DNA from 2 places in the Pseudomonas sp. ICMP 8385 genome. Region 2 is predicted to be linked to the other one. Evidence: predicted binding sites of a transcription regulator. Region 2 holds the regulator's gene; the other holds the start of a gene.
The links. Region 2 encodes LexA, which represses DNA repair genes until DNA is damaged. Its sites were predicted from a motif close to CTGTNTNNNNANACAG; they were not measured.

Region 1 (5,337 bases), on a different contig from region 2:
GTACCTTATGTACAAACAGATGTTGGTGCCCCTGTGCTGCCACCTGTGGCAAGTGGGTAACGGTCAGTACTTGCCCGCGCTCACCCAGGCGGCGCAACAATTGGCCGACAATTTCTGCGGTCGGCCCGCCGATCCCCACGTCCACTTCGTCGAATACCAGGGTCGGTACGCGGGAGGTCTGGGCGGTAATGACCTGGATTGCCAGGCTGATCCGTGACAGTTCGCCACCAGACGCCACTTTGGCCAGTGCCTTGAGAGGTTGGCCGGGGTTGGCGCTCACTAGCAGTTCGACCTGCTCCAGGCCGTTGGGCTGCAGTTCATTGCCGCTATTGGCGTGCAACTCGATGGTGAAGCGCCCGCCCGGCATGCCCAGGCGTTGGATTTCCTGCTCCACGGCGCAAGCCAGCCCGGTTGCAGCTTGGTGCCGCAGGTCGCTCAGTTCCCGGGCCTTTTCCTGGTAATGCCGGGCAAAAGAGGCGAGTTCGTCGCCCAGGCGTTCGATGGATTCATCATTGGCATTCAGGGTTTCGATCTCGTCCAGCAGCTTTTGCTGCATGGCCGCCACTTCGGTTGGCTGGATCCGATGTTTGCGCGCCAGGGTATAAATAGTGTCGAGACGTTCTTCGATCTCTTGCAGGCGTGCCGGGTCGGCATCGAAGTGGTCAAGGAAGCGGTTCAGTTCGCCCACGGCCTCTTCTACCTGGATTTGCGCACTGGTCAGCAGGGTGGTGGCTTCACTCAGTGACCCCGAGCCGCTGTTCACGCTCGACAGGCGGTTAAGGCTGGCCGTCAGCGCATTCAGCACATTGCCGGAGTCACTTTCGCTGCATTGCTCGACCACCTGGCGACAGATGCCCAGCAGGGTTTCGGCATTGGTCAGGTTCTTGTGCTCCTGCTCCAGCTGTTCCAGCTCGGTTTCGCCCAGGCCCAGGCTTTCCAGTTCTTCCAACTGATAGCTGAGGAGTTGGTGGCGAGCGCGCTGTTCATCGCCGGAATTGGACAGGCGCTCCAGCTCCTGGCGGGTCTGGCGCCAGCGCTGTGCAGCCAATTGCACCTGGCGCGCCAGGTCGGTGGCACCGGCGTATTCATCCAGGAGGCGGCGGTGGGTGTCGGTTTTCAGCAGGGATTGATGTTCGTGCTGGCTGTGGATGTCGATCAGCAGCTCGCCAAGGGCTTTCAGGTCGCCGAGGGGGCAGGGCGTGCCATTGATATAGCCCCGGGAGCGACCTTCGGCAGTGATTACGCGGCGCAGGATGCACGGGCCGTCGTTATCCAGGTCGCGCTCGGCGAGCCAGGCGCTGGCTTCCGGGATATCTGCCAGGTCAAAGGTCGCCAGGATATCGGCCTTGTCTGCACCGGGGCGAACCACGCCGCTGTCGGCGCGATCACCCAGGGTCAGGCCCAGGGCGTCGAGCATGATCGACTTGCCGGCGCCGGTTTCGCCTGTGATTACGCTCATCCCGCGATCCAGTTCAAGATCCAGGTGCTCGACAATGGCGTAGTTATGTACGGACAGGTGAACCAGCATGACGGCTGCTCCCAGGCTTTAGGTCTGGTTATTTATACAGTGTTTTGTTTGGCGCTGACAATCCTGTGACTTAGCTCAATTTGCTTGGATAACGGCTTTTTTTAGTGCGATGGGGAATGTGCGGGAAAGTGTGAGTCGAGGTATGTCGGCCCTTGAACCTGGAAATTGTGGCCCCATATACCGGAACAGAAGCGCGAGTTGAGTTCGCGCAGGATTTCGAAAGGAGAAAATTATGGCTGACGAACAGACGCTGGATACGCAAAACCCAGACGCCAACCAGGCCTCGCAGGCAGCGGGTGAAGACCTGGCGGCTCGTGTGCAGGTGCTCGAAGAGCAACTGGCAGGCGCTCAGGATCAGGCTTTGCGTGTTGCTGCCGATCTGCAGAACGTCCGCCGCCGCGCCGAGCAGGATGTAGAAAAGGCCCACAAGTTTGCGCTGGAGAAGTTTGCCGGTGATCTGTTGCCGATCATCGACAGCCTGGAACGCGGCCTGGAGCTGTCCAGCCCGGACGACGAAAACATCCGTGCCATGCGCGAAGGGATCGAGCTGACCCTGAAAATGTTCCAGGACACCCTCAAGCGTTATCAGCTGGAAGCCATCGATCCACAAGGCGGCGAGCCGTTCAACGCGGAGCATCACCAGGCCATGGCCATGCAGGAAAATGCTGACCTTGAGCCCAATAGCGTGTTGAAAGTGTTCCAGAAGGGCTACCAGCTCAACGGTCGCCTGTTGCGCCCGGCGATGGTGGTGGTGAGCAAGGCTCCCGCACCGGTTTCGCCGTCGATTGACGAGCAGGCTTGAAATCGTTCGTAACGACCCCATTTATAAGTCAAGCGTTTAAGTGCTACCGCAGTTAGCCACCACTGCTGCGGCAACCAAATCCAAAGTTTCGGGAGAGTGAATCATGGGCAAAATTATCGGTATCGACCTGGGGACTACCAACTCCTGCGTCTCCGTGCTGGAAAACGGCGTTTCCAAGGTGATTGAGAACGCCGAAGGCGCACGTACTACCCCTTCCATCGTGGCTTACGCCAATGATGGCGAAATCCTGGTAGGCCAGTCCGCCAAGCGTCAGGCTGTGACCAATCCGCACAACACCCTGTACGCGGTGAAGCGTTTGATCGGTCGTAAGTTCGACGAAGAAGTCGTACAGAAAGACATCAAGATGGTGCCGTACAAAATCGCCAAGGCCGACAACGGTGACGCCTGGGTTGAAGTGAACGGCCAGAAAATGTCGCCGCCGCAAATCTCGGCTGAAATCTTGAAAAAGATGAAGAAGACTGCCGAAGACTACCTTGGTGAAGCTGTGACTGAAGCGGTGATCACCGTTCCGGCCTACTTCAACGACAGCCAGCGCCAGGCGACCAAAGACGCCGGCCGCATTGCGGGCCTGGACGTAAAACGCATCATCAACGAACCTACTGCGGCGGCTCTGGCCTACGGCATGGACAAGGCCAAGGGCGACCACACCGTGATCGTTTATGACCTGGGTGGCGGTACTTTCGACGTTTCCGTGATCGAAATCGCTGAAGTCGATGGCGAGCACCAGTTTGAAGTGTTGGCGACCAACGGCGACACGTTCCTGGGCGGTGAAGACTTTGACATTCGTCTGATCGACTACCTCGTTGACGAATTCAAGAAAGAAAGCGGCATGAACCTCAAGGGTGACCCGCTGGCGATGCAGCGCCTGAAAGAAGCCGCTGAAAAAGCCAAGATCGAACTGTCTTCGAGCAATTCGACCGACGTGAACCTGCCGTACATCACCGCAGATGCCACCGGTCCCAAGCACTTGAACGTGAAAATCTCGCGCGCCAAGCTGGAATCGCTGGTTGAAGACCTGGTTCAACGCACCATCGAACCTTGCCGCATTGCTCTGAAAGATTCGGGTATCGACGTTAGCGCGATCAACGACGTGATCCTGGTGGGCGGTCAGACCCGTATGCCGCTGGTGCAGCAGAAGGTCACCGAGTTCTTCGGTAAAGAAGCGCGTAAAGATGTGAACCCGGACGAAGCGGTTGCCATGGGTGCTGCCATCCAGGGTGCGGTATTGGCCGGCGACGTGAAAGACGTGCTGCTGCTGGACGTCAGCCCGCTGACCCTGGGTATCGAAACCATGGGCGGCGTGATGACTGCGCTGATCGAGAAAAACACCACGATTCCTACCAAGAAATCGCAAGTGTTCTCGACTGCCGATGACAACCAGGGCGCAGTGACCATTCACGTGCTGCAGGGTGAGCGTAAGCAGGCTGCGCAGAACAAGTCTTTGGGCAAGTTCGACCTGGCCGAGATTCCACCAGCACCACGTGGCGTGCCACAGATTGAAGTGACCTTCGACATCGACGCCAACGGCATTCTGCACGTAGGCGCCAAGGACAAGGCCACCGGCAAGACCCAGTCGATCGTGATCAAGGCCAACTCCGGCCTGTCCGAGGAAGAAATTCAGCAGATGATCAACGATGCTGAAAAGAACGCCGAGGAAGATCGCAAGTTTGAAGAACTGGCCGCTGCCCGCAACCAGGGTGATGCACTGGTTCACTCGACACGCAAAATGATCGCGGATGCTGGCGATAAAGTGACGGCTGAAGAGAAGGCCGCAATCGAAGCCGCCGTGGTTGCCCTGGAAGCCGCCGTTAAAGGCGATGACAAGGCCACCATCGAAGCCAAGGTTGAGGAGCTGTCGAAAGTCTCCGCGCCAGTGGCTCAGAAAATGTACGCCGAGCAAGGCCAGCCAGCTGACGGTGCTGCGCAACAGGCAGAACCTGAAGCCAAGCACGACGACGTTGTCGATGCCGAGTTTGAAGACGTTACAGACAAGAAGTAAGTTGGTCGCCCGGTTGACCGCTATCAAGCGGTGACTGGTAGGATGTCGCCGCGCGGGAGCTTGCTCCCGCGTTGGCGTGTCTGGGGTACGGGAATTTTTACAGCATGCGACAAGGTTCGGATGCTGGCGGTGTGATCGGGAATGCTCCTGCTTTGCGATCGACAGTCACCGCGTTTTTAGCTGGGTCTCGGCTGAAAGCAGTAAAGACCAGGATCGTTGAATTTGACGTGAGTTGGGTCCGGGCCTGTATTGGGGCTCAACGAGTTTGGCAGGCTCAGGAGGGTTTTGCCGGACGTCCTTAAGAGTGCAAAGACTTATGGCAAAGCGTGACTATTACGAAGTGTTGGGTGTGGAGCGCGGCTCCAGCGAGGCGGACCTGAAGAAGGCCTACCGTCGCCTGGCGATGAAGCACCACCCGGACCGTAACCCGGATAACAAAGAATCCGAGGAAATGTTCAAAGAGGCCAATGAGGCCTACGAATGCTTGTGTGACCCGAACAAGCGTGCAGCCTACGACCAGTATGGCCATGCCGGTGTCGATCCGAGCATGGGGGGTGGCGGTGCCGGCTTTGGCGGGCAGAATTTCTCCGATATCTTCGGCGATGTATTCAGCGACTTCTTTGGTGGCGGTCGCGGCGGTCAGCGCGGCGGTGCCCAGCGTGGCAGCGACTTGCGCTACACCCTGGAGCTGAACCTGGAAGAAGCCGTGCGCGGCACCAGCGTCAATATCCGCGTGCCGACGCTGGTCAACTGCAAGCCTTGCGACGGTTCGGGTGCCAAGAAGGGCTCTTCGCCGATCACTTGCCCGACCTGTGGCGGTATCGGCCAGGTGCGCATGCAGCAGGGCTTCTTCTCGGTGCAGCAGACCTGCCCGCGTTGCCATGGCCAGGGCAAGATCATTTCCGATCCGTGCGATTCCTGCCATGGCGAGGGGCGTGTCGAAGAGTACAAGACCTTGTCGGTGAAAGTGCCGGCGGGTGTCGATAC
Region 2 (5,337 bases):
AACGACACCTACATCCTGCGTGACGGCGCTTCGGGCCTGTTCCTGGCCGCCAGCCAGTTCCCGAAAAACCGCGAGACCCGTGCGCCCCTGGTGCTGGAAATCGTGCCGCACAAGGATGAGATCGATCCCAAGTACCACTTCCTGTGCGAAGCGCCGAAGAAGGATCCCGACGGTCGTCCGGCCGTGATCCGCTACAGCCGCAAGACCAAGGAGCAATACGTGCAGACCGAGGTGGACGGCAAGCCTACGGGCTGGAAGGCGTTCTACGACGGTGGCAAGTGGAAGGTGGAGGACAAGCGCCAGGGCGCTTGATCCCGCTCCTGCATTGAAATAAAGGCCGCCTTCACAGGCGGCCTTTTGTTTTGTGCTTGCAGTGGGCTTGTCTCATCCGTGACACTGTTCAGCCAGCATCACGTTTATGTCGTTGTGGAGACTGCCGTCATGGCCAACGAACTCTATACCCGTACCAACCAGAAAATTTACTTCGCGGGTTTGTCCCTGGAAGCCCTTGGTCGTGCCGAGGACGGGAAGGAGATGAATGCTATTGCGCTGGTCCAGGCGGGGCGAGAGTCGGCCTTGTTCCATCTATATGGGGCTTTGCTGGGGTTGTGCCATGAAATTGCCGGATTTTATCGCCTGCCCCAGGCGAATGCGCCTCGGGCCGAGGATATCCTGACCCGTGAGGTGCTCGAGTCTATGGCCATCCCCGAGTTGGCCGAACTGGTGGAAATGGCCCGCAGCCCTGACAGTTGGCTGGCCCGCTTGTTGGCTGCCCATTCGGCGCTGTTCCAGCCGCCGCGTGTGCCGCACAAGCCCAAGGGCGATGTGACCCAGCCGTTGATCGTTGCGGTTAGCCTGGAAGAAGAAGGGCCGAAGCCGCTGAGCCGGGCTGAGTTGGAGAGCTGGCGCCAGGAGCTGAAGAAGCTGGCGATCCGCTTTCGGGATGGCTTGAACGAGTGCTGATCGGCAGGACAATGTAGGTGCCGGCTTGCCGACGATAACAATTGATCAAGCAATGCCAAGTTGACTGCCAGAGCGCTATCGCTGGCAAGCCAACGCCTACAGACCATTCATCAAGCCGTAAAGAAAGCTGTTCAGATCCTGAGCGAGGCCGCGTTGATGACTGATATAATGCCGGCCTTTCGTGGAGAACAGATTTTTATGCCAACGTCCTTTCTGGAAATTGTTGAATTGCCCGACGGCCGAATCGAGCTGCGCAGGGCTGAGGACGAGGGTTCTCTGGTGACTTTGGACTTTTCCGAAGACGCCAAGGCGTTCCTGCAAGGCCAGCACGTGGAAGTGGCAAAAGCCATGTTGAGCGTAGGTGTGCAGATGGCGGGGCGTCTGGCTGAAGGCGAACCAGAGAAAGACGACGGTCCACGGGTTCTTCACTGAGCCCGTTTGTCGTTTTAAGATTCAAATACTCAATCGGCTTCTTGGTTCTGTAGAAGCCTTGTGTCCATCGCAGGCACTGACCTGACGTCAGGCTGCAATCGGACGACCTGCAGTGCTCCCGATAACGCGTTGCGCGCCAGTCTCGGGCTTATCCCAATCGAATATTCAAGCTTTGTGCATCGCCCGTGCGCGCTGCGCTGATCAACTGCTGCTTGGCCGAAGCACCCAGCGGGTTTAGCCAACTGACGACGGTGTGGCTACGCCCCAGGCGCAATGCCTCGTAGGTCAGTTGCTGAGCGCTCTGGGTGCCGCGTGGTTGCAACAGCAGGATACGCTCGCGGTTCAGGCCCGCATCGCGCAACCAGGCCTGGGTCAGGCTGGCGGGTGGGGCGATCAGGGTCAGCCAGCGGGCGTCCTGCTCCTCGCTCAATTCGCGCAGGATCGGCGCCAGCAGGCTCAGGCAGTTCCCGGCAGCGCCGCGCAACGACAATTCACTGAATACCTCAGGTTCAGCGGGGGCGGTCCATGGGGACTCCACCGCCTCGCTGAGGAGGGGGGCAAGTGGCTGGGCCAAAAAGGCCTCAAACAGCGGCAGTTGTGTGTGTTGTTGCGCGTGTGGGAACTGCATGATGCCTCCGTTAGCGGCGAATAACGCCGACACTCAAGCCTTCGATCACCAGGTCCTGATCCTTCAGGTTGACTTCAATCGGCGAAAACTCGGGGTTTTCTGCCAGCAGCCAGACTTTGCTGCCTTCGCGCTTGAAGCGCTTGACCGTCACTTCGTCGCCAATGCGGGCCACGACGATCTGGCCGTTGCGCGCTTCGCGGGTGGTGTGCACGGCCAGCAGGTCACCGTCGAAGATGCCCACGTCCTTCATGCTCATGCCATGGACCCGCAACAGGTAGTCGGCGCGAGGGTGGAAGAAGGTCGGGTTGATATTGCAGGATTCCTCGACGTGCTGTTGTGCCAGAATCGGCGCACCGGCAGCGACCCGGCCAATGATCGGCAGCGTCGATTCGTCGGCCTTGGCTTCAAAGCCGGGAATACGAATGCCACGGGATGCACCCGGGGTCATTTCGATCGCGCCCTTGCGAGCAAGGGCCTTCAGGTGTTCTTCGGCAGCATTGGGGGATTTGAACCCCAGCTCCAGGGCGATTTCTGCCCGGGTCGGCGGATAGCCGTTGTCGTCGAGGCAGCGCTTGATAAAAGCGAGAATCTCAGCTTGGCGTGGCGTCAGTTTTAGCATGTTGATCGCTCTGTCTTTTTATACAGTGACTGGGATTATATACAGTGAACTGCGCTTGGCAATCATCGTTTTTGCCGACTCCGCCGGACGGTCATCTGTCGGCCCTTGCAAAGCCTGGAGACAGCGCTGCCTACAGGTTGTTGAAGATGTGATTAAATAGGTGCGAATCGGGTGACTGCCCGGCCGGAAAACGGACCTGCAGGCTTGACATTGCACAAGGTGAAACGTATGTTTCAAACAAGTGTTTGTCAGGCGGAGTAGCCATGGCCCAGTCGGAAACCGTTGAACGCATTCTCGATGCTGCCGAGCAGTTGTTCGCGGAAAAAGGATTTGCTGAAACTTCATTGCGGCTGATCACCAGCAAGGCCGGGGTCAACCTGGCGGCAGTGAACTATCATTTCGGCTCGAAAAAAGCCCTGATCCAGGCGGTGTTCTCACGCTTTCTGGGGCCGTTCTGCGTTAGCCTCGACCGTGAGCTGGAGCGACGCCAGGCCAAGCCCGACAACAAGCCGAGCCTGGAAGACCTGCTGGAAATCCTCGTCGAGCAAGCCCTGGTGGTACAGCCGCGCAGCGGCAACGACCTGTCGATTTTCATGCGCCTCTTGGGCCTGGCCTTCAGTCAGAGCCAGGGCCACTTGCGCCGTTACCTCGAAGACATGTACGGCAAGGTATTCCGTCGCTACATGTTGCTGGTCAACGAAGCCGCCCCGCGTATTCCCCCCATCGAATTGTTCTGGCGCGTGCACTTCATGCTCGGTGCCGCGGCGTTCAGCATGTCCGGGATCAAGGCCTTGCGCGCCATTGCCGAAACCGATTTCGGCGTCAACACCTCCATTGAGCAGGTGATGCGCCTGATGGTGCCGTTCCTGGCGGCCGGCATGCGCGCGGAAAGCGGGGTTACCGACGCGGCCATGGCGGCCGCCCAACTGCGCCCGCGCAGCAAGTCCGTCCCCGTGGCCGCCAAGGTTTAACCGCTGGCGTCTGGGCGCAACCGCTTGCATCCGCTAAGCTAGCCGCCCATGCCGATTTCAACTCGTTACCCGCACCCTACCGCCTTGCCCGGCTCGACCAGGCGAGGTGGTGGCGCGCGCGCGTCATTCAAGGAAAATTTATGACTGCTGCCCTGCAAGGCTCTTTGATGGTGGACGTCGCCGGCACCTGGCTGACGGCTGAAGATCGCCACTTGTTGCGCCAGCCTGAAGTGGGTGGCCTGATCATTTTTGCGCGCAATATCGAGCATCCGCGCCAGGTGCGGGAATTGAGCGCCGCCATTCGTGCGGTGCGCCCGGACCTGTTGCTGGCCGTTGACCAGGAAGGTGGACGGGTCCAGCGCCTGCGCCAGGGGTTTGTCCGCCTGCCGGCCATGCGGGCGCTGGCGGACAATGCCAATGCCGAATACCTGGCCGAGCAGTGCGGCTGGGTCATGGCCACGGAAGTGCTGGCGGTTGGCCTGGACCTGAGCTTCGCCCCGGTGCTGGACCTCGACTACCAGCGCAGCGCAGTGGTGGGCACACGCTCGTTCGAGGGCGATCCCGAGCGCGCCGCGCTGCTGGCCGGCGCCTTTATCCGGGGCATGAACAGCGCCGGCATGGCCGCCACCGGCAAGCACTTCCCGGGGCATGGTTGGGCCGAGGCAGATTCCCACGTCGCCATTCCCAATGATGAGCGCAGCCTGGAACAGATTCGTGCTCATGACCTGGTGCCGTTCGCGCGCCTGAGCAAGCACTTGGCCGCCGTCATGCCGGCCCATGTCATTTACCCGCAGGTGGATAACCAGCCGGCCGGCTTCTCGCGCCGTTGGCTGCAGGACATCCTGCGCGGCGAACTGCAGTTCGACGGGGTGATTTTCAGTGATGACCTGTCCATGGCCGGTGCCCATGTGGTGGGGGACGCGGCGAGCCGGATCGAGGCTGCTTTAAGTGCTGGCTGCGACATGGGCCTGGTGTGCAATGACCGCGCGGCCGCCGAGCTGGCCCTGAGTGCCGCCCAGCGCATGAAGGTCACGCCGTCGGCCCGCCTTGCCCGGATGCGTGGGCAGGCGATGGCGTCGACTGACTATAAGCAGGACCCGCGTTGGTTGGCGGCGCTCGGTGCGCTTCGCGATGCTCAGTTGATCGAATAAGGCTGAGGCGCGTCTATCGCAGGCAAGCCAGCTCCCACATTTTGAATGTATTCACAGAGCAAAATGTGGGCGCTTGCCTGCGATAGCGACCTAACGGTCAACGCTTCTCTTGCTTATTGGGCAACGGCGCAAACAGCGCCTCGATCTCCTCGTTGCCCAGCTTCCAGTCGCCCGTGGTACGACCCTCCAGCACGCCCGCCGCCAGGTCTGATTTTTCCTGCTGCAAGGCCTGGATTTTCTCTTCCACTGTGCCGCGGGCAATCATCTTGTACACAAACACCGGCTTCTCCTGGCCAATGCGGTACGCACGGTCGGTGGCCTGGTTTTCCGTGGCCGGGTTCCACCAGGGGTCGTAGTGGATCACGGTGTCGGCTTCGGTCAGGTTAAGCCCCACGCCACCGGCCTTGAGGCTGATGAGGAAGATTTGCAGCTTGCCGCTCTGGAAGTCCCTGACCGGCGCGCGCCGATCGCGGGTCTGACCGGTCAGCAAGGCATAGGCGACCCCGCGTTTTTTCAGCTCGATTTCAATCAGGCTGAGCATCGAAGTGAACTGCGAGAACAGCAAAATCCTGC

Region 1: recN (DNA repair protein RecN) is a predicted target of LexA. The motif match lies at 1,553-1,568, and genes of this name have one in related genera.

Annotation. Positions count from the first base shown of each region.
Region 1 covers NZ_LKBY01000104.1:40,758-46,094, forward strand. The annotation lists gene recN (DNA repair protein RecN) at 1-1,528, opposite strand, end outside; gene grpE (nucleotide exchange factor GrpE) at 1,761-2,330, shown strand; gene dnaK (molecular chaperone DnaK) at 2,434-4,350, shown strand; gene dnaJ (molecular chaperone DnaJ) at 4,667-5,337, shown strand, end outside.
Region 2 covers NZ_LKBY01000157.1:160,873-166,209, forward strand. The annotation lists gene topA (type I DNA topoisomerase) at 1-312, shown strand, start outside; gene AO268_RS30715 (DUF6586 family protein) at 442-963, shown strand; gene AO268_RS30720 (hypothetical protein) at 1,162-1,395, shown strand; gene sulA (SOS-induced cell division inhibitor SulA) at 1,544-2,023, opposite strand; gene lexA (transcriptional repressor LexA) at 2,034-2,642, opposite strand; gene AO268_RS30735 (TetR/AcrR family transcriptional regulator) at 2,906-3,613, shown strand; gene nagZ (beta-N-acetylhexosaminidase) at 3,754-4,764, shown strand; gene AO268_RS30745 (DEAD/DEAH box helicase) at 4,862-5,337, opposite strand, start outside.